4 regions of the Anoxybacillus sp. FSL W8-0104 genome follow, and region 4 is predicted to be linked to each of the others. Evidence: riboswitches for the same ligand, from Rfam matches in the RefSeq annotation. Region 4 holds a riboswitch; each other region holds the start of a gene.

Region 1 (7,976 bases), 1.6 Mb from region 4:
CAGCATAACAAAACCCCCGTCCATATTTGGCGGGGTTTTTTCATTTTCTCAGTCTTTTTTTCATCTTTATGTTATAATATTCCTTGAATTTTGTTTTGTTGAGGGAGCGTATATGGGGAGAGAGAGAATGAGACGATGGTTGTACATCTTGCTTGTTATGATCCCATGCCTTGTAGGAAGCGCGTGGATTGTGCTTTGGCAAGATGAACAACAGCAACAACAATTGCTCGAAGAAACGCTCTTGTTTGCGAATATACATAAAAACGATCTCGATCGCTTTCTTGCGGAGACAACGACAAAACTCGAGACGTTAGCGTTTATGGTTAGCAAACATATGGCGATGTTAAGCGAAAAAGACATAAACGACATGTTGCAACAAATAGAAAAACAAGACGTTCGTTTTCATCACATATCGTTTTTTTCTGAAAGTACAAGTTCAGCGATGCGATTGGCGAAAACGACAAAACAAACGGTCATTGACAGCGATCATACAACAACAATCGTCACACCGATTGTCGATGAAAAAACAAGTGATACAGTCGGTTTTTTTGTGGCGGAATTACGTATGGATTACATAAAAAAACGGATGAAAATCATTGACCAAGACGCATCGTTTCGTTTATATGATGAGCGTGGAACGATGTTGTTGGCAACAAACGACATTCGCCCATCACAACAAACGGTGACGGTTCATTTAAATTATGCACCATGGATAATTGAAGCGAACGTGCCGCACGTAACGATGAAACAAAATGTGCAAACATCCCTTCCATACATCTTATTGCTGATCGTCGCCATCCATATTGTTTGGCTACTGATTCAATATTGGTTATTAAAACGGCAAACGATGCTTGAACGCATAGAGACCGAAGCACAAAAACTTGAATTAGTCGGCACACTCGCCGCAAGCACCGCGCATGAAATTCGCAACCCGCTTGCCGGCATTAAAGGATTTATCCAACTGTTGAGTGAAAAGCATAAAGATACCGAATCACAACTTTATTTTTCGGTCATTCAAAACGAAATTACACGCATTAACGACATCGTCAATGAGTTTTTAATTCTCGGCAAACCGACGGCACAAAAACTTGAAACGTGCGATTTGAACAATATCGTTTTAAGCATTCATCCAATTATTGAATCGCAAGCGCATTTGCATAACGTCGTGTATTCGTTGCAATGCGCTCGCGTACCTTTACCTATTCGCTGTTATAAAGACCATTTAAAACAAGTCGTTTTAAATTTAGCAAAAAATGCGATCGAAGCGATGACCGATGGCGGTGAGCTAACGATTTTGCTGACGAAACAAAACGACTGGGCGGTGCTGCAAGTGGCGGACAATGGATGCGGCATTCCAAACGACGTAAAAAACAAACTGTTTCAACCGTTTGTCACATCGAAGCAAACGGGAACAGGACTCGGGCTTGTCATATGTAAACGAATCGTTGACATGCATGAAGGAACGATCGACATTCATAGTATAGAAAATAAAGGAACGACGATTACCGTTCGCCTTCCTTTACAGTAGGAGGTGGAAACATGTTTGACATGCTTGTTGGCAGTACGTTATCTGCGCTAGCAACAGGTGCTGGCGCGATTCCCATTTTATTTTTATCGCGCTCCCTTACGCACCAATGGCGCGATATGTTGCTTGCGTTTACCGCTTGAGTCATGATGGCAGCATCCATGCTCGGCCTCATTCCTCAAGCGCTATCTTCAGGAACGTTTCTCTCGCTTGCGGTTGGACTATGCATCGGCGTATTGACGTTAACGCTTCTTGAAAAAATGGTGCCGCATATTGATTTAAAGCATACTGAAAGCAGCATAGCTGTTGATAAAAAATCGCTCCTTGTGCTCGCCGCCATTACGCTCCATAACATCCCGGAAGGACTATCAGTTGGCGTGAGCTACGCCTCTTGGGAAGGGGGCGAAATCGGCAACTTAATCGCCTTAGCGATCGGCTTTCAAAACGCTCCAGAAGGATTGCTCGTTGCGCTTTTTTTATTTAATCAACGCATTTCAAAAGGAAAAGCGTTTTTCATGGCGATGGGCACAGGACTTATTGAACTCGTCGCTTCGATCGCTGGCTATTATTTAACGTCCGTCGTCGATTCGCTCGTTCCGTACGGTTTGGCGTTCGCAGCTGGCGCGATGTTGTTTATCATTTATAAAGAGTTGATCCCGGAAAGCCATGGCGACGGAAACGAACAATCGTCCACGTATGCCTTTATTATCGGATTGTTACTGATGGTCTTTTTAATCGAAACGTTTTAAAGGATGAGGATCATGTCGAAATATTATATGCTTCTTTTATTGACAAGCGCACTATGGGGAGGCAACTTTGTCGCAAGCAAACTGCTCGTGCCGCACGCCTCCCCCCTTTCATTAACGTTTATGCGCTGGACGATCGCAGTTCTTTTTTTATTTCCGATCGTATTAAAAAAAGAACGGTCCGTCCGCCTGCAAAAACGCGGCATTATCCCGCTTATTGCGATGGGCATGACAGGCGTCGTATTATTTAACGTTTTTATGTTTCAGGCGCTTCGCTACACATCGGCCGATCACGTCGGGCTCATCTCAACGTTAAATCCGATGGCGATTGCGCTTGTTGCTTACGTCGTATACCGTGAGAAACTGACGATGAGACAATGGTTAGCCATGACCGTCTCCCTTATCGGCGTCCTTTTATTTATGACGCACGGACAGCTTCATCGCGTGCTACACGTCAATATCGGCGATGTATGGATGATCGCTGCCGTCATCGTTTGGGGCATCTATTCCGCATGCGCAAAAGCGGTCATGAAATGGTATTCTCCGCTTGCGGCAACGTTTTGGTCAGGCGTCTTTGGCGTCGTTGGATTGTTGCCATTTGTATCTTCCTTTTCCGTTCATCACGTAAACGTCTCGTTTTTGCTTGCGCTCATCTATACGAGCATCGGGGCGACAGTGCTTGCGATGTTTCTTTGGAACGTCGGCGTGAAACAAGTCGGTGCCACAACAGCAGGGATGTTTTTAAATTTTAATCCGCTTTTTACCGCATTGTTTGCATACATATTGCTTCATGAAACGTTAACGGTGGCACAATGGATCGGTTCGTTCATTACGATCACAGGCGTTGTGCTGTTTACAAAAAAATAGAAGGGGCGTTATTCCCCTTCTTTTTCTACGTATGGATGTGCCACCCATCCGGATGGATCAATAAACAAACGGACGGCAACGACTTGACGGTCGTCCATTAACGTAAAGAAATGCGGATTTCCTTCTGGTACGGAAATAACGTCGCCTGCCTCTAGTTCAACGTCAAAATAACCTGTTTGTTCATCGCCCTTAATGACGAAAATGCCATGACCAGCGACGATCGCCCGCACTTCATCTTCCGTATGTGTATGCACTTGTTCAAATTTTTTCAACAACTCTTCTAAATTTGGCGTTTGTTCACAAAGCGCCACGACGTCCCACGTTTTATAGCCTCTCCGCTTCGCTAAATCTTCAATTTCCGTCTGAAACGTCGCTAAAATGTCCGCTTTTTCTTCGTCTGTTAATACAAACTTGTTTTGTAAATGAGCAGGAAGTTTGCTTGCATCCCACCGTTCATACAACACCCCTTGGTTGTTTAAAAACGCCGCAACGTTTTCTTTTCCTTCAATCACTTCCCCTGTGTTTCGCACTTTAATGACTGCCATACATATTTTCCCCCTTATCGTTTAATAAGCAATAATTTCACATGATATTGACATAAAAACTCGCACGCTTCTAAAAACTTTTTCGCCTCTAACACATCTTTTCCCCAAACGGTAATGCCGTGGTTGCGAATAAGCACCGCACCAGCATCTCCATGGACATGGTCGGCGAACGCTTTTGCTAACGTCGGAATATGGGCGAAATTCGGAATAATCGGAATGCGAAATTGTGCATCTTCCTCCCATAATCCGAACGCTTTAATTATTTCTTGATTCGAAAAGACGACTTCCCCTTCGTCACCGTACAGTTCTGAAACGATATTGTTGTCGACCGTATGCACGTGCAAAACGCAACCGGCGTTCGTTTTGTTGTAAATTTCGACATGTAATAACGTTTCTGCGGACGGTTTCAAGTGCGTCGCCTCCGCTGGCTGTCCGTCAGCATCGACAAGTAAAAAATCTTCCGCCGTCTCTTTTCGTTTATCTTTTCCGCTTGCGGTGACAAGAAAGGTAAGCGGCTCATCGCTCACTTTCAGCGACAAATTGCCGCTTGTCGCCATAAACCAGTCGCGCGCCGCTAGCTCTCGTTTGACTTCCGCTAGCTCTTCCCATTTCTCTTTCATACAATCACCTCGCTCTCTTTCAACACATGAATGACGTCATAAAACGTCGTAAACGGCGTATGCGGTAAGTTTAGCTCACGGCATTTTTCAAGTAAAAAGTCGCGCGCGATGACGTGATCGGCTAGTTTCGCCGCCGCTAAATCGGTAATGGAATCGCCAATCACAATCGTTTTTGCCCCTTTTGGCGCGAGTTTACGAAGAAGCGACGGCTTGCAGCACCCGCATTCATTTTCGCAATGTTCATCGCACGCATACGGCCACGTAATGTGGATCGTTTCCCCGCTAAAATCGGCGCTATTACAAAAAATGCGCTCTTTTTCAATCAGTCCGTCAAGCAGCGGATAAACGAAAAAGTCGATGCCGCCGCTCACGATATAAAGCGGGATTTGCCGTTCGTTCGTAAACGCGACAAAGTCGGAAAATCCGTCGCGAATGCGGGCGGTGTCAATCAGAAATTGCACGATGTCTTCTTTCAGCGTCGTCGGCAACAACGAAAACATGCGCCCGACTCCTTCCTGCACCGTACATGCCTGCGCCAATATATCGTCTTTGATCGCTTCCCACTCCGGCGGAGCAAACTGTTTCATTAAAGCAATAATATTATCGTTTAACGTAATCGTCCCATCAAAATCGCAAAAAATGACCGGCTTCATCATGCGCTCCCCCATAAGTCAAGCGCTTGTTTTAACGCTTCGTTTTCCGTCGCAGCCTCATGAAGCGAACGCCCAGAAAGCACCGCTTCCACCGCGGCGCGAAACGCTTGCCCGCCACCGACAGCGCCTTGCGGATGTCCGTGCACTCCACCGCCCGCGTTAATGACACAATCGATGCCAAAGTCGCGCATAAGAAGCGGCACAAGCCCTGGATGAATGCCGGCAGATGGAACAGGGAATGCGCGTAAAAACAAATCTTCTTTCGTCAACTCCTCAGAAATGGCGAGCGCCTGTTGCTTTTCAAGCGCAACGCTTCCGTACGGCGATGGAAAGAGCGAAAAATCTGCCCCTGCCATGCGCAACAATTTCCCAAGTAAAAGCGCATAACTGACGCCATACACGTGCGACGAAGCGATCGCTCCGCTAAACGACGGATGCGCCATAATCGGCAAACGAATGTCATCATCTTCACGAAGCGCTTGCAACACGTCAAGTCCGTATGTAAACACGTTAAACAACAACACGTCCGCCCCTAGCTCCGCCGCACGCTTCGCTTTGTCTTTTAGTTCAAACGTTTTACCTGTTAAATTGACCGCATATAACGTCCGATGCCCTGTTTGTTCGTACACGTCTTGTAGCGCTTGTTTTCCTGCGACGATCCGTTTTTCAAAAGGGGTAAGGTCGTTATCAAACAAAATTTCATCATCTTTGACGAGATCGACGCCGCCAAGCGCTTGCAGTTTTAATTGTTCGGTGACGTATTGTAAATCACGCCCAATGACCGCTTTAAAAATGCTCATCACAAGCGGACGGTCAAAGACGCCAAGCTTTTCGCGAATGCCGTCAATGCCAAAGCGTGGACCGGGAAATGCCCGTTTTAATTCATCCGAAAACGTAAGATCAACGAGTTTAATCGTTCCGTCAAGCGACAACTTCCCAAACGTCGTCGTCAAAATCGCTGGAAAATCGGCGCTAAAATTGACGCTCGGATACGAAATGCGCACGAGCGCCCGTTTAAGCCGCTTCCCGAAATACGTATTGACGCGCTCGTCTTCGTCCAGCTGTTCGATACAGTCGACGATGCCTTTATGCTTTTTTAACTGCTCTTGTTCAAGCTGCGGCAAATCGGTCCACGAACCGACAGTGAGCCCAAGCGCGATTCCTTCCGCTTTTTTCGCCAAATCTTTGTCATCATGAATCAAATACGTTGCGGTAATCATACTCCCACTCCTTTACAAATAAAAAACCTCTTCATAAGAAGAGGCTCAATCGTTCGTCTCTTCTTATCTCTCAGCGCACTGCTGCGAGAATTAGCACCGTGCTTAACACTTGTTAAGTCGGTTGCCGGGCTTCATCGGGCTCGTCCCTCCGCCTACTCTTGATAAGAATTCGCAATGTATAAAATTTTTCAAACAGTTCGTTTTTCACAAATTTAATTCGAATTATGACAGCACATGTGGCGTTTGTCAATCATTTTTTTAAAAAAGTTGCAACCGCCCGATGCGTTCCGCTGCTTCTTGAAGTCTTGCTTCGCTTGTGAGCAGCCCTGTGCGCACATAGCCTTCCCCATGTTCGCCAAACCCAATGCCCGGAGCGACCGCCACGTGCGCTTTTTGAAGCAAAAGGTCAGCAAACGTTTCCGACGTATAGCCGTTTGGCACCGGAAGCCAAGCGAAAAACGAACCTGCTGGCGCTTGCACATCCCAGCCGATGTCACGCAATGCATGAACGAACGTGTTTCTTCTTGCTTCATACGTCGCGACAAGCTCGGCGACGCATTGTTGCGAATCAAGTAGTGCGACTGCTGCCGCTTCTTGAATCGCCCCGAACATGCTGACGTATAAATGGTCTTGTAATACGTTGATCGCTTCGATCATGCTTTCGTTACCGACCGCAAAACCGATGCGCCATCCTGCCATATTGTACGTTTTTGAGAACGTATAAATTTCAATGCCGACGTCTTTGGCCCCTTCGACTTGTAAAAAGCTTACTGGCTTTTTCCCGTCAAAGCCGATCGCTCCGTATGCGAAATCGTGTACAACACCGATACGATGTTTTTCAGCAAACGAAACCGTGTCTTGAAAAAACGATTTCGTTGCGGTTGCGCCGGTCGGATTGTTCGGATAGTTTAAAAACATCAGTTTCGCCTTGCGAACGACATCTTTGTTTAGCTCCTCGTAATTAGGTAAAAAGCCGTTTTCCGCCCGTAGCGGCATCATTTCCATGCGCGCCCGCGCAAGCACGACCCCCGACCAATAGTCTGGATAACCGGGATCAGGAACGAGCACAACATCGCCCGAATTTAATAAGCAAAGCGGCATTTCAACAAGCCCTGCTTTTCCGCCAAACAAAATAGCGACTTCTTTTTCAGGATCAATCGTCACGCCATACTCGCGTTTATAAAACGTCGCCACTGCTTCTTTCAAAAACGAATAGCCGCGAAATGGTGAATATTTATGATACTTAGGCTTTGCTACCGCCTGTTGCATCGCGCTTACAATGTGCGCTGGTGTCGGCTGATCTGGATTTCCTTGTCCGAGATTAATGACATCATGCCCTTTGGCAATGACTGCGTTCACTTTTTGCACGAGCGAAGCAAAAAATTGCTTCGGAAGTTGCTGTAACAAGTTCGATTGCGGAAATGTTTTCATTTTTCACACCTACTTCACAAAAAGGTTGAAATTCTAGTCAAGAATCATATATCGTAAAAATCAAAATGTAAAGAAAATTTTTTTGAGGTGAATGAGATGAATATCGCTTGCGTGCAAATGGACATTGCGTTTGGAGCACCGGAAAAAAATAAACAAACAGTCGTGCGCTACATGGAACAAATCGCGAAAGAAGCCGATGTCGTCGTTTTACCTGAACTATGGACGACAGGTTACGATTTAACGAGGCTTACTCATATTGCCGATGAAAACGGCGAACAAACGAAGGCGTTTCTTTCCGAACTTGCCCGCACGTATCGTGTGCATATCGTCGGTGGATCGGTCGCGAAAAAAGTGGCGGACAACATAACG
Region 2 (7,976 bases), 1.9 Mb from region 4:
CCATATTCCTGTCACAATGATGAAAAAAATATATCCTCGCAAACGACCGTATATTTCACTGCATAAAACGAAAGTAACAAAAAACCCATTAACTGACCATTCATTTCCATCAGGACATACGACTGCAATATTTTCTGTCATCGTTCCGTTTTTACTATACGCTCCAGCGCTTGCTGTTTGTCTTTTACCTATTGCTGTTAGCGTTGCCGTGTCGCGCATTTACTTAGGGCTTCATCCTATTTCGCGCAGGAGACTCCCACTTCAACGAACAAAGGGAGTAAGTGGGAGAGGAATGCGCGTTCCCCCTTTCTTTTGTGTATGATATAATAGAGGCGTGGAGAAAACCGTTTAATAAAGGCACTCCAGTAACTGCTACTCGATGTATGGAGTTGGTTACAGGAAACGTTGTAACCGTAAAACATCGAGCGTGGGTTCGTCTGTTGTGTGTGGAAGCCAAGTACTGCCAACAGACATGCCGAGAGAATCGGTAACGATGCAGGCATGACCTGCGTCGTTGGGTAGTCGTCAACCTGCCCCTGATGCAACCCCAAGTCAAGGAAGGAGGACAGAGTCCGTTTGCACTTCTGGGGAGTTGCAAGCCCTCACTTCAAGCGTTAGCTAAGTGGGGGTAGTTGACTTTCTGTTCTTACTTAAAAAATAGGAAAGGAGAGCTACATCTTGTAACTCTCCTCTTTTCCTTACTTCGCTAACTGTAACGCTTGTTGTTTTAACGCTTCCGCTTTATCTGTACGCTCCCAAGGAAGATCAATGTCCGTACGGCCGAAGTGACCATAAGCTGCTGTTTGTTTATAAATCGGGCGACGGAGATCGAGCATTTTAATAATGCCTGCTGGGCGAAGGTCGAAGTTGTTGCGCACCACTTCAATTAATACATCCTCAGATACTTTGCCTGTGCCGAACGTGTCGATTGAGATCGATACAGGTTGCGCCACACCGATCGCATATGCTAATTGCACTTCACATTTATCCGCAAGACCTGCTGCGACAATGTTTTTCGCTACGTAACGAGCCGCATATGCTGCCGAGCGATCTACTTTCGTTGGGTCTTTTCCTGAGAAAGCCCCACCGCCGTGACGAGCATAACCACCGTAAGTGTCAACGATAATTTTGCGTCCTGTTAACCCTGCGTCACCTTGTGGACCACCGATGACGAAACGACCTGTTGGGTTAATGAAATATTTTGTGTTTTCATCGATCAACTCCGCTGGAACGACAGGTTGAATGACATGTTCTTTAATATTGCGCACAATTTGATCTTGCGTAATTTCTGGATGATGTTGTGTGGAAACAACGATCGTATCAATGCGTACAGGTTTGCCGTTTTCATCATACTCCACTGTCACTTGCGTTTTTCCGTCCGGGCGTAAGTATGGTAAAATGTCTTCTTTACGCACTTCTGCTAAACGGCGCGCAAGTTTATGGGCAAGTGAAATTGGAAGCGGCATAAGCTCTTTCGTTTCGTTGCACGCGAAACCAAACATTAATCCTTGGTCTCCTGCACCGATCGCTTCGATTTCTTCATCTGTCATTTGCCCTTCACGAGCTTCTAACGCTTTGTCAACACCCATCGCGATGTCTGGTGATTGTTCATCAATTGACGTTAATACGGCGCACGTATCGGCATCAAAACCGTATTTTGCACGTGTATAGCCAATCTCGCGAATCGTTTCACGAACAATTTTTGGAATATCTACATATGTAGACGTTGTAATTTCTCCGCTCACTAAAACAAGTCCTGTTGTTACACTCGTTTCGCATGCAACACGCGCATTTGGATCATTCGCTAAAATCGCATCTAAAATCGCATCGGAAATTTGGTCACAAATTTTATCCGGATGCCCTTCCGTTACAGATTCAGATGTAAACAGACGACGTTTAGGCATTCAAACATTCCTCCTCAGTATAATGACAAATGATACGGTACTCATCCCTCTTATTATGGTCTATCGTGAAAAAAACCTTTCCCTCAGAGGAAAGGTTCTTGCATTTGTCTGCGCCTTTCACTCTTATCGTTCAAGGGCGTCCCCTTGCCACAGGTTAGCACCTTTTCACGTATGTGACGGTTGCTGGGTTTCATCGGGCCTGTCCCCCTCCACCAACTCGGGATAAGAGTATCCGTTCATCTCAGCATCATATCACATCTATCATAAGCGAGTCAACGTTTTTTCTCCCTTTATGATGTCTAAAATAAATTCAAGAAAAATACATGAATTAGTATGGACTATTTATCAAAATGTGTTATACTTTTTACATAAAGATAAATCAAACAAAGGTAGGTTTTGTCCAATGAATTCCATTGAACTGACAAACAAATTATCAACGCTCTTACAAAGGGATGGGGTTTTTCATAACTTATCTGTACCACGACTAGTAGAAAAAGTACTAACTCGGAAAGAAGGCATCCTAACTTCATCAGGAGCGATTTGTGCAACAACCGGAAAATATACAGGCCGTTCTCCAAAAGATAAATATATTGTAGAAGAACCATCTGTTAAACATAAAATTGATTGGGGAACTGTCAACCAACCAATTTCTGAAGAAGTATTTGATAAACTTTACAACAAAGTGACCGATTATTTAATGACAAAAGAAGAACTATTTGTATTTAATGGCTTTGCAGGCGCCGATCCTGCTTATCGCTTACCGATTCAAGTTATCAATGAATTTGCTTGGCATAACTTATTTGCCCATCAATTGTTCATTCGTCCAACAGCGGAAGAATTACAAACACATGAACCACAATTTACAGTCATTTCTGCACCAACATTTAAGGCAAATCCATCTGTTGACGGCACGCGTTCAGAAACGTTTATTATTATCTCATTTGAACGTCGTACCGTGCTTATTGGTGGAACAGAATATGCTGGTGAAATGAAAAAATCCGTTTTCTCTGTCATGAACTTTTTATTGCCAGAACAAGGAATCTTCCCGATGCACTGTTCAGCAAACGTCGGTCAAGAAGGTGATGTCGCGCTCTTTTTCGGTTTATCTGGTACAGGAAAAACAACGCTTTCTGCTGATCCAAACCGTCGCCTAATTGGCGATGACGAGCACGGTTGGTCAAACAACGGTGTTTTTAATATTGAAGGTGGATGTTATGCCAAATGCATTAACTTATCACGTGAAAAAGAGCCGCAAATTTTCGATGCGATTCGCTTCGGCTCCGTATTAGAAAACGTCATGATGGATCCAGATACGCGCATACCAAATTACGACGATGCAACGTTAACTGAAAATACGCGTGCGGCGTACCCGCTTGAAGCGATGGATAATATTGTTCAACCAAGCATTGCAGGTCATCCGCATACGATCGTCTTTTTAACAGCAGATGCATTCGGGGTATTGCCGCCAATTAGTAAATTAACGAAAGAACAAGCAATGTATCATTTCTTAAGCGGATATACGAGCAAATTAGCAGGCACAGAGCGCGGAGTGACAGCGCCGGAAGCAACGTTCTCTACATGCTTCGGCTCACCGTTTTTACCGCTTCCAGCAACACGATATGCAGACATGCTTGGACAAAAAATCGATGCTCACGGCGTTCAAGTATTTTTAATCAACACCGGCTGGACGGGAGGCGGATACGGCATTGGCGAACGGATGAAGCTATCGTATACGCGCGCGATGGTCAAAGCGGCGTTAGAAGGAGAATTAAACAACGTCGAAACCGTTCAAGACCCGATTTTCGGTCTGCATATTCCGCTTCACGTTCCCGGTGTGCCTGATGAAGTGCTGCAACCAAAAAGCACATGGGCCGATCCAGAAGCGTATGAACAAAAAGCAAAAGAGCTTGCGGCGAAGTTCCAGGAAAACTTCAAAAAATTCACAAACATTGATCCACGCATCGAAAAACTCGGTGGGCCAATCGCGTAAACAACAAAAGCTGCCTGTTTCGGCAGCTTTTTTCTTTTTTTTATTGTTTGTACAAAGTTTGTACAAACCATTTACGAAATGGAACATATAGTGGTATATAAAAACGAACAAAAGGAGGCTAAAAAATGACGAGAAGACGAAAAATTATATTAAAAGCAAATTAAAAGAAAAAATGAAATAGCTTTCAATGACACATCTCCCCTATAATAAAACATGCAAGAAAATAATAAGACGTGGCGAATTGTCCACGTCTTGTTTTCTTTATAAAAACAAAAAGCGCCGAGATGCGACGCTTTATTTTTCTTTTACCATTTTTCCTATAACATTTTCTTTCACTTTATGCGAAAGGTCATCTATATTTAATCCATATCCAAGCGTGCCGTATACATATCCTTCACGCGGCTCGATTAGTTCTGTTTGTTCGTGATAAAGCCGTGGTGTTTTCCATAGCGCAATTAACGCTTTTGTCATCGGCATTTCATAATAACGATCCGGCCGTAGTTGTTTAATATATTGTTTAACGAGCGGATAATATTTTGAACTCATCGCTGGGAACAAATGATGTTCTGTATGGTGCGAAAAGTTAAAATGCAATATGTCGACCCACTTCGGAACGATGACAGTTAAGCTGTTTGCTAATGGATCGTTAACTGGAACGAGCGGATTTAAGCGATGGTTCGTTGAAATGTATCCCATCACGATCGTATTTCCAATAAGTAGTGGAAGAACGAACGCAAAGAGCCATTTTTCTACTCCGATCATCAACAATAACCCAATCCATACCGACCATGGTAAGACAAATTGCCAGAATACGGCACGACGATTTCCTTTTTCAAAATCCTTCCAAAAATGAAGAAGCATATGAAGCGAATGAACTGTAAACATCCCTGCTAAAGACAAGAACGAAAAAGCCGCACGAATCGGAAACGGAATGCGATAAACCCAACGGAGGAAACGACTTTGAGCTAAACGTTTGATCGTTGGCCACGCATCCGGATCAAGTTCCTCATGTTGTGTATGCACATGATGCGTTGCGTTATGCCATTTTCTCCACAACTTTGGACCTGTGCAAAGTGGCAAAAATGCAATGCCTCCTAACAAATCACGAAGCCACGCCCGTTTGACAACTGTTCCATGCAAAATTTCATGTCCTAAAAACCCTAAACCAGCAAAACAAAATCCAATAACAACTGAAAGCAATCCGTTCCATAACCAATGGAGATCAAATAAAGAAATCGTGACAATGCTGCTAACTAAAACGAGCATGTAAGCAAGACCACCAAACAGACGAGACGGAACAGGACGGAACGCTTCCTCAGGCAAATACGGGGCAATGCGAGCCGCATACCACCCAAATGAATGAAATTGTTTCATCAATAAAAAACTCCCCTCATACGTAAACACTTCGTTCAAAAAAGAAATGAATATTCAAACATCTCTCTTTCAAACTTATTGTCATCGTACCATTTACATTTTTGTCCTGTCAATAAAATTTATCACTAGATCATATGATTTATTTATATGATATAGTATCAATATATGAAATGCAGTTGTGTAATCGTCATAAATGTGTTTCAATGAAGGTAAAAATGTGGAATATGGAGTGATCCTATGGGTATGCCGTTAGAAGTACAAACAATGATCGTCACAAATGGAAAAGAAAAACGAATTGAACACAACTTATTTGTATTACAAAAAGAAGGCTATCGTTTATATCCGCTTGATGTCCCATTAGAAGTAAGACGAACAAAACACGGAGAAGCAACAGGGCAAGCTGTTGTCAAAAAACTTGTTCTTGAAAACGAGACAACGATCGTTACATATGAATTGATTGCCTTACATTCAATTAATTAAACCGTCGGGGGATGTGCTCGGCGGTTTTCTTTTTAGATCATTCACACATTTTTATTAGGCGCATACGATAAAGCAAACGACAGGAAAGAGGGGAAACACATGCGAAAATGGGGGTTTTTGCTCATTATTTTAATGTTTTTACTTACAGCCTGCTCATCAAATGATGTAAAAACGTTACGCGTTGCAGAAGTAACTCGATCCATTTTTTACGCTCCACAATACGTGGCAATTGAAAAAGGTTTTTTTGCTGAAGAAGGGCTTCATATCGAACTGAATACGACGTGGGGCGGCGATAAAACGATGACGACACTTTTATCAAACGGAGCGGATATTGCGCTCGTCGGTTCCGAAACGTCCATTTACGTGTATAGCCAAGGAGCTGTTGATCCGATCATCAATTTCGCGCAATTGACACAGACCGATGGTACATTTTTAGTTTCACGAAAACCAATCGCCAACTTTACATGGGATCAACTGAAAGGAAGTACATTTTTAGGACAGAGAAAAGGCGGCATGCCGCAAATGGTCGGAGAATACGTCTTGAAGCAACACGGAATTGACCCGCACAAAGATTTAAACCTCATTCAAAATATTGAATTCGCAAATATTGCCAATGCATTTGCAAGCGGAACAGGCGATTTCGTCCAACTATTTGAGCCAACTGCTAGCATTTTTGAACAAGAAGGAAAAGGATATATTGTCGCTTCATTCGGAACGGAATCTGGTCATCTCCCATATACGACATTTATGGCAAAACAAAGTTTTATCGACAAAAATAAAGATGTCATCGAAAAATTTACGCGTGCCCTTTATAGAGCACAACAATGGGTACAAACACATGATGCGAAAGAAATTGCAACAGTCATTCAACCGTACTTTGAAAATACAGATATCGCTCTCATTGAAAAAGTCGTCGATCGCTATAAACAACAAGGTTCATACGCAACTGATCCGATTTTAGATGAAGAAGAATGGAACAATCTCCAAAACGTGATGAAGGAAGCAAATGAATTACCGTCGTACGTGGATCACTCCATTTTAGTCAATACATCATTTGCTGAACATGCAAAAAAGTAGGTGAACATCATGCCCATTTTAACGATTGATCAAGTGATGCACGCCTACGTCACAAAGCAATCTGCCGTATTGGCGCTTGATCATCTATCGCTAACTGTCGAGAGAGGAGAGTTTGTCTCCTTTCTCGGCCCAAGCGGCTGTGGAAAAACAACGCTTCTTTCAATTATCGCAGGATTGATCGAACCGACAAAAGGACGTGTGCTTATCGAAGGAAAAGAAATAAGAACAATGCGTCAAACGATTGGATATATGCTACAACATGATTATTTGTTCCCATGGAAGACGATCGAACAAAACGTGACACTTGGATTAAAGCTAATGGGAAAATATAGCGAGAAAACAAGGAGACAAACACTCGCCCTATTGCATCAAATCGGGCTGCGCGATGTCGATGACCGCTATCCTAATGAATTGTCGGGAGGAATGCGCCAACGCGCTGCACTCGTACGCACGCTTGCAACGGATCCGAAAATATTACTGTTAGATGAGCCGTTTTCAGCGCTTGATTATCAAACAAAGCTCAAACTAGAAGATCTTGTATGGGAAACGTTAAAACAGTATCAAAAAACAGCACTTCTTGTCACGCACGATATTGGTGAAGCCATTGCGATGAGCGACCGCATCGTTTTATTTACCGCAAGACCGGGAAAAATTCAAAAAATCGTTACCGTTCCAGATTCGTTAAAAGCGTGTACACCGTTTCAAGCCCGCCAACATCCAGATTTTTCACCGCTCTTTCAAATGATTTGGAAGGAGTTAGAGAGCATTGAACAAACATGAGTGGTTGCAACGTATATATGATCAATATATGGCATATGAAAAACGCGAAAAACAAATCGTCCGTTTTTTTCAAGTAATCATTGTCATTACGTTTTTTAGTTTATGGGAAATCGCAAGCCGATTTCATCGGATTGATCCGTTATTATTTAGCTCCCCGTCTTCCATTTGGCATTTGTTTATCGCCAAAATACGCGATCATACATTGCTAACACACACGACCGTCACATTAACAGAGACGGTGCTGGGCTTTATCACCGGAACGATGATCGGCGTTTGTTTTGCAGCAATACTTTGGTGGTTTCCGCGCATCTCAAAAATCGTTGATCCGTATTTAGTCATTTTAAACGCGATGCCAAAAGTAGCGCTCGGTC
Region 3 (7,976 bases), 1.8 Mb from region 4:
CATTTGCGGGCACACGGCATTCCGTATGAAATTGTCCCCGGGGTGACAGCTGGTGTGGCTGCGCCAGCGTACGCTGGCATTCCTGTGACGCATCGCAACTATGCGGGCGGGGTGACGTTCATCGCTGGACATCAAAGCGGAGAGCGCGATCGCATTCGTTGGGATGCATTAAGTCAAGCGACAGATACGATCGTATTTTATATGGGGATGGCAAATATCGCTTACATTTGCGAACAGCTGAAACGTCATGGAAAAGATGAGCATACGCCGGTGGCGGTCATTGAATGGGCAACGACAAATAAGCAGCGGACGGTCGTCGGTACGTTGCAAACGATCGTTGACATCGTCAATGAAAAACAACTTTCTTCCCCCGCGATTATTGTTGTCGGAGACGTTGTACGTTTACACGATCAATTAAAGTGGGTGGAAGAAACATGGTGATTGTTTATACAGGGGACGGAAAAGGAAAAACGACTGCAGCGGTCGGTCTTGCTGTTCGGGCCACGGGGCATGGGAAAAAAGTGATTGTCATTCAATTTATTAAATCGCCGCATCGTCCATATGGTGAGGCGAAAATATTACAGCAGCTCGGCATCGCCGTACACCAAACAGGTGTTGGTTTCACATGGACGAAAACACCGTCTGAGCATCGCGAAGCATTGCAAAAAGGGTGGGCGCTAGCGAAAGAGTGCGTGCAATCAGGTATGTATGATGTCGTTATTTTAGACGAATTAAATGTAGCGTTAGCGATTACGTCGTTTCCGATTGATGATGTGTTGCCGCTTTATGACGTTGTACATACGTTAACGAACAAGCCAGCGCATACGCACGTTGTCGTCACAGGAAGAGGGGCAAAAGAGGAAATCATTGAACTTGCCGATTTAGTGACGGAAATGAAAGAAGTAAAACATTATTACCGTGAAGGCGTTCATGCGATCAAAGGGATTGATTTGTGAAAAAGCTGACTTTAGTCAGCTTTTTCACAACACGTTAAAATATCTTGCTTCTGGATGAGCGAAGACGATGGCGGAGACAGACGCTTCCGGTTCCATCATATAGCCTTCTGTTAAATGAATGCCAATTTCTTCTGGACGCAATAGGCGAAAAAGTTTTTCTTGGTCTTCTAGATTTGGACAAGCAGGGTAGCCGAAAGAAAAACGTTGTCCTTGGTATTTTGCCGCAAACCGTTGCTCCATCGTAAAGTCAGGCGAATCTGGAAAGCCCCAGCGGTCGCGCATAATTTGATGCACGCGTTCCGCCAATCCTTCCGCTAGTTCAAGCGCTAACGCTTGAATCGCGTGGCTTTTCAAAAATTGCCCTTCTTCTTTGAACCGTTGTGCTAAATCGCGCACGCCTGCCCCGGCGGTAACGGCAAATAGCCCGACGTAGTCGATTTGTTCGCTAGAAAGATAGTCTGCTAAACATAAATACGGTGCTTTCGTTTGTCTTGGAAACGTAAACGTCTCAATGACCGTTTGTTGATCGCGCGGATCGTAAATGATCACCGTATCGCCGTCGCTTGTTGCTGGGAAAAATTGATATACTGCTTTTGGTGCAAGCGAACTTGTTTGTTTTGCCTCGGCAAGTAATTCATCGATGAGCTCTTTTAACATGATCGCTTTTTCATTTCCTTCCGCCAACAGCTGTTTGACGTTTCCTTTTAAGCCGAGATGGTGTCCGAGCAACATTTGCCAATTGACGTACGGTTCAATGTGTGAAAGCGGAATGTGTTGTAATATATGCCTTTCTGTATCGGTCGGAACGTAAATAGGTGCTTGCTTCACATTGGACTTTGTCATGACAGTGACAGCGTTTTGCTGTTTTGTTACATGTTCCACTTTTTCTTTTTTCTCATAGACGATATCTTGTTGAACGATGCGATTGGCTAGCGTCAGTCCTTCCATCGCATCTTTGGCGTACAAAACGATACCGTCATATTCAGGGGCAATTTTCGTATCGGTAAATTTGCGTGACAGAGCCGCTCCGCCAACTAAAATCGGTAACGAAATGCCGGCTTGTTTTAAGTCTTGGGCGGTAAGCACCATTTGTTGTGCGGATTTAACAAGCAGTCCTGATAAGCCAATCATATCGGGCTGTTCGTGTCGCACCGCTTCGATGAGTTGTTGTGGTGTCACTTTAATGCCTAAGTCAACGACATGAAACCCGTTATTGCTTAAAATAATGTCGACTAAATTTTTACCGATGTCATGTACATCTCCTTTGACGGTTGCAAGCAGCACTTTTCCTTTCACGCTCGTTTCGTTTTTCTCCATATACGGCTCTAAAAAGGCGACCGCGGCTTTCATCACTTCCGCACTTTGCAACACTTCGGCGACGATGAGTTGGTTGTCGTTAAATAAACGACCGACTTCGTCCATTCCGTTCATAAGCGGACCGTTAATAATGTCAAGTGGGCTGTACGTTTGTAATGCGAGCGTTAAATCTTCAATGAGCCCGTCTTTCGTTCCTTCAACGACATATGCGGCGAGCCGTTCTTCTAACGTCATATGGACGTTTGCTTGTTTCGGCTGTTTCGTTTTATCGCGATAAAATTGAATAAACGCGTTTAACGTTTCATCGTTTGTGTCAAATAACAACGCCTCGGCTAAACGTACTTCTTCTTCAGGAATGGAAGCGAATCGCTCTAATTTTTCGGTATTGACGATCGCATAGTCGAGACCAGCTTGTGTGCAATGGTATAAAAAGACGGAGTTTAACACTTCGCGCCCGACAGGTGGCAAACCGAATGAGACGTTGCTAATGCCGAGCATCGTTAAACAGTTCGGCAAATGTTGTTTAATGAGGCGAATGCCTTCAATGGTTTCTTTCGCTGCACCAATGTATTGTTCATCTCCTGTGCCGATCGGAAAAACGAGCGGATCGAAAATGATGTCGTGCGGTGAGACACCGTATTTGTTGACGAGTAAATCGTATGAACGAAGGGCGATATCAAGTTTTCGTTTCGCTTCGATCGCCATGCCTTGTTCGTCAATCGTGCCGACGACGACCGCTGCTCCGTATTGATGAAGAAGCGGAACAATTTTTTCAAATCGTTCTTCGCCGTCTTCTAAGTTAATCGAGTTAATAATTGCTTTTCCTTGTGAATACGATAAAGCGCAGGCAATGACGTCTTCGTCTGTCGAGTCGATGACGAGCGGCACTTTCACTTTTTTCACGACTTGTTGAATAAATTGTTCCATATCTTCTTTTTCATCGCGGTCAGGGTCGGCTAAACAAATGTCGATGACGTGCGCCCCGTTTTTCACTTGAGCGCGAGCAATTTCTGCCGCTTCTTCATATTTTCCTTCCGCAATGAGCCGCTTAAATTTGCGCGAACCGATGACGTTCGTTCGTTCTCCAACGAAAAGCGGGCGCATCGTCTCATCGTAAACGAGCGCATCAATGCCAGAGACGGCATGCATCGGAAACTGTTTCGGAATGACGCGCGGTGGCACGTCGCGAACGGCTTCAGCGATGGCGCGAATATGTTCAGGCGTCGTACCGCAACAGCCGCCGACGATATTTAGCCATCCTTTCTCGGCAAATTGGCGAATTTTTTTCGCGAGCATGTCTGGCGTTTCGTGATAATGTCCTTCTTCGTCCGGAAGACCGGCGTTTGGATAACAGCTGACGGCTGTATTGGCGAGGGAGGCGAGCGTGCGCAAATGATCGGTCATAAATTCTGGACCGGTTGCACAGTTTAAGCCGACGGCAAATGGTTTCATATGTTGAATCGAAATAAAAAACGATTCGATCGTCTGTCCGGCAAGCGTCGTTCCCATCGGTTCAATCGTTCCAGAAATCATAAGCGGCACTTGTTTTCCGACCGTTTTAAACGCTTCGGTTATGCCTAGAAAAGCGGCTTTGACGTTTAACGTATCTTGGCACGTTTCTAATAAAAGAAGATCGACGCCGCCAAGTAATAGTCCACGCGCTTGTTGTTCGTATGCGGCGACAAGTTCAGAAAACGTCGTTCCGCCTGTAACAGATAACGTTTTCGTCGTCGGTCCCATCGAACCAGCAACAAAGCGTGGCCAATCGCTCGTTGAATATTGCTCCGCGATTCGCTTAGCGAGCTTTGCCGCTTCGATATTTAACTCAAGGGCGATATGTCCGAGATTGTATTCATCTAATACGATGTTCGTTGCGCCAAACGTATTCGTTTCGACGATGTCCGCGCCCGCTTCAAAATAAGCTTCATGAATGTGGGCAATGACTTCTGGGGCGGTGATCGTCAAATATTCATTGCATCCCTCGTACGCTTCACCGCCAAAGTCATCCGCTGTTAAGTTGGCGGCTTGAATCATCGTTCCCATTGCCCCGTCAATAATTAAAATTTTCTTTTCAAGCTGTTCGAGTAAACTAGCCATGGTAAACCGTCCTTTCTTTTTTGAGCCGCTCTTTTTCGTGCGTGTAGCGAACGAGTTCGACTGTCATATCGTAACGTAAAAACGGTGTAATTAAATAAATACCTTGGAATAAATCGAATGCTGCGTCGATAAGCGATTTGGCGATTGCCAATCCTTCTTTTGTTGCTTGAATCGGGTCATTGGCGCAAGCGGCCATGCGAGCGCGAATGTCATCAGACAATGTAATGCCCGGTACTTCATGGTGTAAAAAGTCGGCGTTTCTAGCGCTTGTAAGCGGCATAATGCCGATGTAAATTGGCGTCGCCAAATGTTTTGTCGCCTCGTATACGTCTTCGATTTGTTTTTCACTATATAGCGGCTGCGTTAAAAAATATTGCGCTCCGCATTCAATTTTTTTCTCTAGTCGTTTCACCGCTTTATCTAAATGGCGTACGTTCGGATTAAAGGCCGCAGCGATGGAAAAGTTCGTTTTTTGTCCGAGCGGTTTTCCAGAATACGAAAGCCCTTCGTTAAATTGACGAATTAACGAAATGAGGTCAAATGACGATAAATCGTAGACGGATGTCGCCCCTGGAAAGTCGCCGACTTTTGATGGATCGCCGGTTAAAGCGAGCACATCGGTCATGCCGAGCGTATGAAGCCCCATTAAGTGCGACTGTAAGCCGATTAAATTGCGGTCGCGGCATGTAATGTGAATAAGCGGGCGCATGTTCAGTTGTTGTTTGACGATCGTTCCGACAGCGACGTTGCTAATGCGTGGTGTTGCTAGCGAATTGTCAGCAAGCGTTAGCGCATCAATATGTGCTTCTTTCAACGCTTTGGCGCCTTCTAAAAATGTTGTTAAGCCGAGCTTTTTTGGTGGATCGAGCTCGACGATGATCGAACGGCGCGTGCGTGCGATGTCAGCTAGGGAAGGTGCAGATGTTTGTTCCGCTTCTTGCACGACGATTGTATGCCGTTGTTTCACTTTTTTTTCATATACAGGTGTGCGGTCGGACAGGGCGCGAGCGATAGCGGAAATATGTTTCGGCGTCGTTCCACAACATCCGCCGATGAGTCGAACTCCTTGATCGCGAAAGGCGCGCGCTGTTTCTTCAAAATATTGTTCGCTCGTTTCATAAACGAACCGTCCGTCGCGATATTGCGGCAAGCTTGCGTTTGGGTACACCGATAAAAAGGCGCGCGTCGGAATCGGCACTTCTTCAAGCGAGCGCAACATATGATACGGACCGAGATGGCAGTTTAAGCCAACGACATCGGCGCCAAGCTGTTCGAGTTGACACAGCGCATCTGCAAGCGGCATGCCATGTTGTAAGACGCCAATGTCGTGCAAGGTGACGTGGGCGATGATCGGCAACGTCGTTTCTTGGCGAGCGATGGAAAGAACGGTTTGCAGTTCTTCAAAATCGTAATACGTCTCAAGCAGCAGGCCATCGACGCCTTCGTTTAACAAGACGTACAGTTGCTCGCGAAACGTTCGTTTCACTTCTTCGAGCGAAATGGTGCTTTTATTTGTACTGCGGAGTCCCCCAATTGTGCCGAGCACATAGGCGCGTCCTTTTGCGGCTTGCTTGGCGAGCCGAACGGCTGCTTCGTTTATTTGTTTGACATCATCTTGCAATCCGTAGCGGGCGAGCTTTACATAGTTCGCTCCGTACGTATTCGTCTGGATGACTTCAGCTCCTGCATCGATATACGCTTCGTGAATATGAACGATTTCTTCAGGCTTTGTCACATTTAATTCTTCAAAACAGCGATCGATGCCGTGCGCATATAATAACGTCCCCATCGCTCCATCGGCGATGACGATGCGTTCTTTTAAATCATTTAGCAATCCCACGTCCATTCCTCCGTTTCTTTTTCAAATAAAAAAGTCTCCTCCATAAGAAGAAGACGTCGTACGCTCCTTCTTATCTTCCAAGCGAATCGCTTGTCTGGACTTAGCACCTTGACGATCGTCAGGTTGCTGAAGGTTCATCGGGCCAGTCCCTCCCCTTCTCTCGATAAGATGATGTGTATGAAGTTACTCATAAATGTAACTGATTTTTTAGAAATATTCAACTATTTTATTTGAGAAAAGAAAAAAGAAGGCGCATAGCCTTCTTAACGGTAGTTGACGAATTGGACGTCGATCGGTAAATCTGCTTCGCGAATCGCGGCGATGACTTTTTGCAAATCGTCTTTACTTTTGCCGCTGACGCGAATTTGGTCTTCTTGAATTTGACTTTTCACTTTTAAACCTGTATTTTTAATGATTGTGTTAATTTTTTTCGCGTTGTCTTTGTCGATGCCTTGAACGAGTTTCGCACGCTGGCGCACCGTTCCGCCAGACGCAGCTTCCACTTTTCCGTATTGAATGTTTTTTGTAGGGACGCCACGTTTAATAAGTTTGCCGATGAGCACATCTTTCAGTTGTTCTAGTTTGAACTCGTCGTCGGAAATAAGAATAAGCTCGTCTTTTTCAAGCGAAATGTCGCTTTTGCTCCCTTTAAAGTCATAGCGATTTTGAATTTCTTTTAACGCGATGTTGACGGCGTTTGTGACTTCCGACAAATCGACTTTTGACACGATATCAAATGAACTTTCTTTTGACATATGGATCACCTCAAACAAATATTGTGCTTCCATTATAGTCGGTTGTTGACATATGAACAACTTTACAAAATCTTTATTATGCTTTCTATTCAAACGAAGTAAAAAAGATGCTCCGCGCGAGCATCTTTTTTGTTTACAAATGGTTCGTTTCTTTTGAGTAGGCGCGCTTGCCAGCTTGGCGATTTTTTTCGCGCTCCATATTTTTTTCGTGTCGTTTCGCGTTATTGTCTTTTGCTTTTTTGTCGTTGTCGCTTGTCATCGCTTCGTCACCCCTTTAAAGGGTAGTGTAATCAATGCCCAAGCTGTTTATTCAAGAAAAAGAGGGCGATCGTTCCCGGTCCGGCATGTGCTCCGATGACGCCGCCGACTTCAGAAATGAAAAATTGTTTGCAGCCGAACGTTTCTTCAATCATCGCTTTTAGTTCGAGCGCCGTTTGTTCGTCATCGCCATGGCTAATGCCGATGAGCTGGTTTTGCACGTCTGCTCCGCGCTCTCGCATGATCTCGACCATTCGTTTCAACACTTTTTTCCGTCCACGCACTTTTTCAATCGGGATTAATTTCCCGTCCTCGACGTGAAGAAGTGGTTTAATGTTTAATACCCCGCCGACAAATGCTGCTGTTTTGCTGACGCGACCGCCGCGCGCTAAATATTGTAGGTCATCAACGGTAAAAATATGTTCCATATGGCGACAATACGTTTCAATGGTCGTCACGACATCTTCATATGCGATACCGCTTTCTGCAAGCTCAACGGCTTTTTTTACGACAAGCCCAAGACCGAGCGATGCGCATTTCGAGTCGATAACCGTTAGCTTTGCATCAGGGTATCGTTCAAGCACATCGTTTTTTATCATGACCGCTGTTTGATATGTACCGGATAAAGCAGAGGAAAAGGCGATATAAATGGCAGGAATGTTTTCTTTGGCGAGCGTCGTAAATAGCTCTTCCATTTGCGCTGGTTTTGCTTGCGATGTTTTCGGTACGTCGCCTGCGCGCATGGCATCGTAT
Region 4 (7,976 bases):
CAGGCATTCCGTTGATTATTGACAACACGTTTGCGACGCCATACCTTTGCCGGCCAATCGAACACGGAGCGGATATTGTTATTCATTCGGCAACGAAATGGTTGCTTGGTAACGGAACGACGTTAGGTGGTATCATTGTCGATGGTGGAAAATTTGATTGGCATTCGCCGAAGTTTCCAGCGTTTACGGCGCCAGATCCAAGTTACCATAATCTCGTATACGCAGACATCGGTGCGGCGGCGTATATCGTCAAAGCACGCGTGCAGTTGTTACGTGACTTAGGACCGGCGATTAGCCCGTTCAACGCCTTCCAGTTTAATTTAGGGCTGGAGACGTTGCATGTCCGCATGAAAGAGCATATTGCCAATACGAGAAAAATCGTCGAGTATTTGGACAACCATCCAGCAGTTAATTGGGTGTTGTACCCTGAACATGACAATCATCCAGCAAAAGAGCTAGCGAAAAAATATATGCCAAAAGGGGCAGGAGCAGTCGTTGTCTTCGGCATTCAAGGTGGCCGTGAAGCAGGGGCTACGTTAATTAACAACGTTAAGCTTTGGTCGCATGTTGCCAACGTTGGCGATGCAAAAAGTTTAATTATTCATCCTGCAAGTACAACGCATCAACAATTAAGTGGAGAGGACTTAAAAGCATCCGGTGTGACAGAAGATATGATTCGTTTATCGGTCGGAATTGAAAATGTCGATGATTTAATCGAAGACTTAGAACAAGCGATTGAAGCGGCGACAGGGGTACGGTCGATGTATTCGCGGGTGTAAATATGAAAGGTGCTAGTTAGATTTTTCGACTAGCACCTTTCATTTTATGAGTTGTAACCGCAGCGCTTCGGCAACCGCTCCTGTTCGTGACGAAACCCCTAATTTTTCGAAAATAGAAGAAAGGTGACGTTCCACTGTTCGTTTGCTTATCTTTAGCCGTTCGCTAATTTGTACACTCGTTTGATCATCTGCCAACATTTGTAGTATATTGATTTCAATGTTTGTTAAACCATGCTTTGTTGAATACATAGTTTCACTATCCACCAAAAAATATTTTTCTCCTTCGTTGCTGTATCGGATCATATGTGCTAAATGAGTGGAAACTTTTTCTTTTGACAATACGACGGATACACCTGCCTCATGCGCAGATAAGGCGAGCGGTGGATAGTTGCATAGCATAATGACATTTATTGTGGGGTATATTTCCTTCGCATTTTTTATCCAGCCCAATGCTTTTATTATGTGCATGTGCACATTTATCACAATGACATCTGGTACATGTATATGTATGAAAGTATCTAGTGAATCGATACAAGAACAAGAACCGATAACTGTTATATTGCTTTCGTTTTCCAACAATTTTTTCAACCCAAGCAAATAGATAGGGTCAGAATCAATAAGCAATGTACGAATAGCCATGCAATTTCTCCTCCACTTTTTTACTAGATTCTACTTCATTTAATAAACTTTGTCATTTATTTTGAAGAAATTGGCGGATTTTCGCCAAAAAATTGGCGGAAAATACGGATTTTTTTCTTTTCTATTTTTGGTAAAATGAAAATAGCTGATCAGCTATTTTTGGGAGAAGAAGCGGAGGAGTATGAGCAATGTATAAGTTGAAATAAAGAACGTCCGATTTTTATACAATATGTTGTACCTATGGTGAGTAATCAGCTAAATAAAAATTTCTGCTTATATTCATGATACCGATGTTTAACTGGCGCTAATGTACAAGTCTATCTCATTATGGACAAGTAGCGGAGAACTAGCATTACAATTGGACTATGTGAGGAGAGAAAATAATGAAAAGTAAATTTAGAAGGCTTATTTTAGTTGCTACCCTAGCACTAACTGCTACTCTGTTATTAGATGGTTTTTTTGGGTCGTTAATTACTACTGAAGCTAGTACGCTCCCGAAACGAGTATATAAAGAGGGGAATGTAACAATTACAGTTACTCCTGCAGTAGGGAGTTCAATGGCAAAATTAAGCAATTCAAAATCAAAAATTGCTCCACTTGATACGATTGTCCGAGGAAATAAAGAAACAAAAACGGTTCAGAGTATGTATGGTACAGTGACGATGACAGTTACGTACGATCGAAATCTAACGACTAAGACTTCTACTATTACGGGGATTTATTCTTTAGTAAATACAGATTCTTACTTGAAATTAGTTGATAAATGGTATACATCTAGTGTTGCACAAGCTGACTACTATGACTCCTTTCATAAAGTGTACGTAACGATTAGAATTACAAAAGAAGAATGTAATTAAAGGGTCCGTTTGGCATGTAACTATGTATGCCTACAATTGGAAAGTTTAACTTCATTTTTTGAACTGAAGAGGCTGATCTGAAACGCTAATGCGTGCTGGGTCAGTCTTTTGCATTTTAACAAAGCGGTGGGTTGTTCGTAGCCCGACATCCGAAGAGTAGCGATTTCTCATGCTATATATTCCGTTCACTTGATTATGAAGGGGAAATAGTTGAAAAATTTTTATTGACACCGTCCTTCTTTCGATGATATACTCACCTTTGTAATTTAAAATGATCCTCAAACATATTAAAACGTTAACTGAATAAAGCGTTTAAAAGCGCTCTTATCAAGAGAGGTGGAGGGATGTGCCCGATGAAACCCGGCAACCGTCAGCGCTGCTGAAATGGTGCCAATTCACACAAAGCGTTTGCTTTGAGAGATAAGAGACAGAATGGACGATTCGCGCCTTTCTGTTCTCTTGAGCAGAAAGGTTTTTTTCATGGAAGGAAGGTGACAGCAACGTGATCACATTATCGAATGTAACAAAAGTGTACAAAGCAGCAAGTGGACATGTGACCGCTGTTGATCGTGTGAACTTGCATATTGAAGCAGGAGAAATTTTTGGTATTATCGGCTATAGCGGCGCAGGGAAAAGCTCGCTCATTCGGTTATTGAACGGATTAGAAAAGCCGACGAGCGGTGAAGTCATTGTTGATGGGAAAGATATGGGGAAAATTAGCGGGAAGCAGTTACGCCAAGCGCGCCAACAAATCGGTATGATTTTTCAACATTTTAATTTACTTTGGTCGCGAACAGTGCGCGAAAATATTGCTTTTCCGTTAGAAATTGCTGGCGTGCCGAAAGAAGAACGGATGAAGCGCGTCGATGAACTCATTCAGCTCGTCGGTTTGCAAGGGAGAGAAAATGCGTATCCGTCACAACTGAGCGGCGGACAAAAGCAACGCGTTGGTATTGCACGCGCATTAGCGAACAATCCGAAAGTGTTGTTGTGCGATGAAGCAACATCGGCGCTTGATCCGCAAACGACCGACTCAATTTTAGACTTGCTTGTTGACATTAATAAACGTCTTGGTTTAACGATCGTATTAATTACACACGAAATGCATGTTATTCGTAAAATTTGTGATCGTGTAGCGGTCATGGAAAACGGAAAAATTGTCGAGATGGGCGAAGTGCTTCACGTGTTCCGCAAGCCAGAGCAGCCGATTACGAAACGATTTGTTCAGCAAGTCACAGAGCCGGAAGAAACGAAAGAGGCGATGTTGCATCTTCTTGAGCGATATCCAAATGGAAAAGTTGTACAGCTTACATTTGTTGGCGAAGAAGCTGAGCAACCACTCATCACGCACATCATTCGACAATTTGATTTGAACGTGAACATTTTGCAAGGGAAAATTTCGCAAACGCATCACGGTTCATACGGGGTGTTGTTCGTTCATTTAGACGGTGCGAATGACGAGATTGAGCGAGCGCTCGATTTCATTCGCCAGCAAGAAGTTGAAGTGGAGGTGTTGGCGAATGTTCAATGAACTATTTCCGAACGTCGTTTGGGATAAAATATGGGCGGCCACGACGGAAACGTTGTATATGACCGCCGTCTCCGTTGTCGCAACGTTTGTGCTCGGTATTTTACTCGGATTGTTGCTGTTTTTAACGTCTAAGGGAAACATATGGGAAAATCGTTTTATTAACGGTGTGATCGCATCGTTCGTCAACATTTTTCGTTCCATCCCGTTTATTATTTTAATTATTTTGCTCATCCCGTTTACAAAGCTTGTTGTCGGTAAGATTCTTGGGGCAAATGCCGCGTTGCCTGCACTAATTATTGGTGCCGCGCCGTTTTATGCACGCATGGTCGAAATTGCGCTTCGTGAAATTGATAAAGGTGTTATTGAAGCGGCAAAAGCGATGGGGGCGACGACAGCAACAATTATTTGGAAAGTGCTTCTCCCTGAAGCGTTGCCAGCACTTGTATCTGGTATTACAGTTACAGCGATCGCGCTCGTTGGTTATACAGCGATGGCAGGAGTTGTCGGTGCTGGAGGGCTTGGAAACTTAGCGTATTTAGAAGGGTTTCAACGTAACAATAACGACGTCACGTTCGTTGCAACAGTGCTCATTTTAATCATCGTCTTTATCATTCAGTTTATTGGTGACCTTGTCACTTCTAAAATAGATAAACGATAAAAGGGGGAAAAAACAAATGAAAAAATGGTTCTCTTTACTTGTTGCTGCAGTTGTTGTATTAGCGCTCGCTGCTTGCGGAAAAAGCGAAAGTGCCGAAGAAAAGACGAATAAGCTTGTCGTTGGTGCATCAAACGTGCCACATGCCGAAATTTTAGAAAAAGCAAAACCGATTTTAAAAGAAAAGGGTATTGAATTAGAAATTGTTACATTCCAAGATTTCGTATTACCAAACAAAGCATTAGCAGATAAAGAGTTAGATGCAAACTATTTCCAACACATTCCTTATTTAGAAGCACAAATGAAAGAACATGGCTATGACTTTGTAAATGCTGGCGGTATTCATATTGAACCAATCGGTGTATACTCTAAAAAATATAAAAGCCTTGAAGAGCTACCAAACGGTGCAAAAATCATTATGAGTAACTCTGTTGCTGATCACGGTCGTATTTTATCGATGCTTGAAGAAAAAGGACTAATTAAATTAAAAGATGGTGTCGATAAGACGAAAGCAACAATTGATGACATTGTTGAAAATCCGAAAAATTTAGTATTTGAAGCAGATATCGAAGCAGGATTGCTTCCGCAAGTGTATAAAAATGATGAAGGAGATGCGGTATTAATTAACGCAAACTATGCGTTAGATGCCGGATTAGATCCAGCAAAAGATCCGATTGCGGTTGAATCGCCAGAAAACAACCCATACGTGAACATTATCGCGGTTCGTAAAGGTGACGAAAAACGTAAAGAAATTCAAACGCTTGTTGAAGTGTTGCAATCAAAGGAAATTCAAGACTTCATTTTACAAAAATATAACGGTGCTGTTATTCCAGCAACGAAATAAGGATGCCCATTCGGGCGTCCTTTTATATTTTCTCGAAAACGACGCATGATAAAAAGGAAGGAGGAGTACATATGTCGATAGAACAAGGTTTACGCAACACATGCCTCATGTTGGACGAGCGTTTAACGCGTTTACTCACGTGCATTAAAAGGATAGGGCTCTCCTATCCTTTTTTACATACGTGATAAATTAAACCAACTTTAGAAACAGAAAAGTATCAAAATGCTTGCAATAAGGTTGCTAATACTTTTCATCTGTTATAAAATTGTAATGAGAATAAAGTGAGAATTACGTTTCATGAACATAAGCGAAACTGGAGGTATTTTTTTATGGCAACATTAACGATTAAAGATCTTCACGTTGCAATTGATGGAAAAGAAATTTTAAAAGGGGTTAACCTTGAAATTAAAGGTGGCGAGTTCCATGCGATCATGGGGCCGAACGGAACAGGGAAATCGACGTTATCCGCTGCCATTATGGGGCATCCAAAATATGAAGTAACAAAAGGAAGCATTACATTAGATGGGCAAGATGTATTAGAAATGGAAGTAGATGAGCGCGCTCGTGCTGGGCTATTTTTAGCGATGCAATATCCGAGCGAAATTAGCGGTGTAACAAATGCGGATTTCCTTCGTTCTGCTATTAACGCACGTCGTGGAGAAGGAAACGAAATTTCATTAATGAAATTCATTCGCCAATTAGACGAAAAAATGGCGTTTTTAGAAATGAATCCAGATATGGCGCATCGTTATTTAAACGAAGGATTTTCAGGTGGAGAGAAAAAGAGAAACGAAATTTTACAATTAATGATGTTACAACCGAAAATTGCTATTTTAGATGAAATTGACTCAGGCCTTGACATTGACGCATTAAAAGTTGTTGCAAAAGGTGTAAACGAAATGCGTAATAGCGACTTTGGCTGTTTAATCATTACGCACTATCAGCGTTTATTAAACTACATTACGCCAGATTACGTGCATGTTATGATGCAAGGACGCATCGTGAAATCTGGTGGTCCAGAATTAGCACAACGTCTTGAAGCTGAAGGATACGACTGGATTAAAAAAGAATTAGGCATTGAAGATGAAGTCGTTGAGCAAGAAGCGTAAGCGTTAGGAGGATTTATGATGATCGAGACGAAACTACCATTCGACCAACAGTATGTGCGCTCTTTTTCTGAAGGGCGTGGAGAACCGGACTGGCTTTTAAACGTTCGCTTACAAGCTCTTGCGCAAGCGGAACAACTTCCTTTACCGAAGCCAGATAAAACAAAAATTGATCGTTGGAACTTTACACAATTTTCTACTCATCTCGTTGAAAGCGCACCGCTTTCGTCGTTAGAAGAGTTGCCAGAAGAAGTGAAAGTGCTTATTGATATCGATGAGGAACAAAAAAATGTATATGTGCAACGCGATCATACATGTGCATACGTATCGCTTGCAGATGAACTAAAAGAAAAAGGTGTTATTTTCACCGACTTAGCGACAGCTGTCCGCGAACATGGTGAGCTTGTGCAAAAATATTTTATGGACGGCGTCAAAGTAAATGAACATCGTCTGACAGCGCTTCATGCAGCGCTTGTGAACGGCGGGGTGTTTGTATACGTACCAAAGCATGTCCAAGTCGATGTGCCATTGCAAGCGGTATATGTACATGAAAAAGCGGAAGCGTTATTTAACCATGTCATTATCGTTGCGGACGTCGGTAGCAAAGTGACGTATGTTGAAAACTATATTTCAACACGTGAACGTTCCGAAGCGATCGTGAACATCATTGCTGAAGTGTTTGCATTAGACGATGCGCAAGTATTTTTTGGCGCTGTGGACAGTTTAGCTAAAGGAACGACGACATATGTGAACCGTCGTGGAATTACAGGCCGCCATGCGCGCATTGAATGGGCGCTCGGTTTAATGAACGACGGAAATACAATTTCAGAAAACATTACGCGCTTGATCGGCGATGGGTCTTTTGGTGATACAAAGACAGTTGTTGTGAGTCGCGGTGAGCAAGTCCAAAACTTTACGACAAGTGTTATTCATTACGGCAAGCATACGGAAGGATACATTTTAAAACATGGCGTAGTCAAAGATGAAGCGACATCCATTTTTAACGGGATTGGTAAAATTGAGCACGGGGCATCAAAATCAAACGCAGAGCAAGAGTCGCGTGTGCTTATGTTAAGCCCGAAAGCGCGCGGCGATGCAAACCCGATTTTGTTAATTGATGAAGATGATGTGACAGCAGGCCATGCGGCATCGGTCGGCCGTGTCGATCCGACGCAACTATATTATTTAATGAGCCGCGGTATTCCGAAAACGGAAGCGGAACGATTAATTATTCATGGCTTTTTAGCACCAGTCGTCAATGAAATTCCGATTGAGCGTGTGAAAAAACAATTAATTGAAGTGATCGAAAGGAAAGTTAAATGATGAACGTAAAAGAACTTCGTCAACTATTCCCGATTTTAGATCAACAAGTAAACGGCAAACCGCTCGTTTATTTAGACAGTGCAGCAACGTCGCAAAAACCGTTGCCGGTCATTGAGGCGATTGACAATTATTATCGACAATATAATTCAAACGTTCATCGTGGCGTGCATACGCTCGGGACGAAGGCAACTGACGCATATGAAGGGGCGCGTGAAAAAGTGCGCCGCTTCATCGGTGCCGCT

Evidence for each region. A riboswitch is a leader RNA that binds a small molecule or an ion and turns the genes downstream of it on or off. The one in region 4 is predicted to bind S-adenosylmethionine.
Region 1: another riboswitch for S-adenosylmethionine. It lies ahead of mtnW (2,3-diketo-5-methylthiopentyl-1-phosphate enolase); the one in region 4 lies ahead of NST18_RS12585 (methionine ABC transporter ATP-binding protein).
Region 2: another riboswitch for S-adenosylmethionine. It lies ahead of metK (methionine adenosyltransferase); the one in region 4 lies ahead of NST18_RS12585 (methionine ABC transporter ATP-binding protein).
Region 3: another riboswitch for S-adenosylmethionine. It lies ahead of NST18_RS03115 (bifunctional homocysteine S-methyltransferase/methylenetetrahydrofolate reductase); the one in region 4 lies ahead of NST18_RS12585 (methionine ABC transporter ATP-binding protein).

Annotation. Positions count from the first base shown of each region.
Region 1 covers NZ_JBBOQU010000001.1:750,483-758,458, reverse strand. The annotation lists gene NST18_RS04110 (amino acid permease) at 1-8, shown strand, start outside; gene NST18_RS04105 (ATP-binding protein) at 113-1,528, shown strand; partial or broken gene NST18_RS04100 (ZIP family metal transporter) at 1,540-2,274, shown strand; gene NST18_RS04095 (DMT family transporter) at 2,287-3,138, shown strand; gene NST18_RS04090 (1,2-dihydroxy-3-keto-5-methylthiopentene dioxygenase) at 3,147-3,683, opposite strand; gene NST18_RS04085 (methylthioribulose 1-phosphate dehydratase) at 3,698-4,303, opposite strand; gene NST18_RS04080 (2-hydroxy-3-keto-5-methylthiopentenyl-1-phosphate phosphatase) at 4,300-4,959, opposite strand; gene mtnW (2,3-diketo-5-methylthiopentyl-1-phosphate enolase) at 4,956-6,176, opposite strand; SAM riboswitch class I at 6,237-6,344, opposite strand; gene NST18_RS04070 (pyridoxal phosphate-dependent aminotransferase) at 6,435-7,607, opposite strand; gene NST18_RS04065 (carbon-nitrogen family hydrolase) at 7,704-7,976, shown strand, end outside.
Region 2 covers NZ_JBBOQU010000001.1:463,663-471,638, reverse strand. The annotation lists gene NST18_RS02630 (phosphatase PAP2 family protein) at 1-322, shown strand, start outside; gene metK (methionine adenosyltransferase) at 699-1,904, opposite strand; SAM riboswitch class I at 2,025-2,133, opposite strand; gene pckA (phosphoenolpyruvate carboxykinase (ATP)) at 2,308-3,894, shown strand; gene NST18_RS02615 (fatty acid desaturase family protein) at 4,189-5,268, opposite strand; gene NST18_RS02610 (DUF2584 domain-containing protein) at 5,506-5,748, shown strand; gene NST18_RS02605 (ABC transporter substrate-binding protein) at 5,848-6,825, shown strand; gene NST18_RS02600 (ABC transporter ATP-binding protein) at 6,835-7,605, shown strand; gene NST18_RS02595 (ABC transporter permease) at 7,592-7,976, shown strand, end outside.
Region 3 covers NZ_JBBOQU010000001.1:570,385-578,360, forward strand. The annotation lists gene cobA (uroporphyrinogen-III C-methyltransferase) at 1-441, shown strand, start outside; gene cobO (cob(I)yrinic acid a,c-diamide adenosyltransferase) at 435-956, shown strand; gene metH (methionine synthase) at 981-4,370, opposite strand; gene NST18_RS03115 (bifunctional homocysteine S-methyltransferase/methylenetetrahydrofolate reductase) at 4,363-6,210, opposite strand; SAM riboswitch class I at 6,278-6,380, opposite strand; gene NST18_RS03120 (YajQ family cyclic di-GMP-binding protein) at 6,474-6,965, opposite strand; gene NST18_RS03125 (DUF3941 domain-containing protein) at 7,099-7,224, opposite strand; gene NST18_RS03130 (DegV family protein) at 7,256-7,976, opposite strand, start outside.
Region 4 covers NZ_JBBOQU010000001.1:2,372,116-2,380,091, reverse strand. The annotation lists gene NST18_RS12600 (O-acetylhomoserine aminocarboxypropyltransferase/cysteine synthase family protein) at 1-779, shown strand, start outside; gene NST18_RS12595 (response regulator transcription factor) at 819-1,418, opposite strand; gene NST18_RS12590 (hypothetical protein) at 1,802-2,275, shown strand; SAM riboswitch class I at 2,597-2,702, shown strand; gene NST18_RS12585 (methionine ABC transporter ATP-binding protein) at 2,778-3,806, shown strand; gene NST18_RS12580 (methionine ABC transporter permease) at 3,796-4,464, shown strand; gene NST18_RS12575 (MetQ/NlpA family ABC transporter substrate-binding protein) at 4,481-5,305, shown strand; gene sufC (Fe-S cluster assembly ATPase SufC) at 5,635-6,414, shown strand; gene sufD (Fe-S cluster assembly protein SufD) at 6,430-7,734, shown strand; gene NST18_RS12560 (cysteine desulfurase) at 7,734-7,976, shown strand, end outside.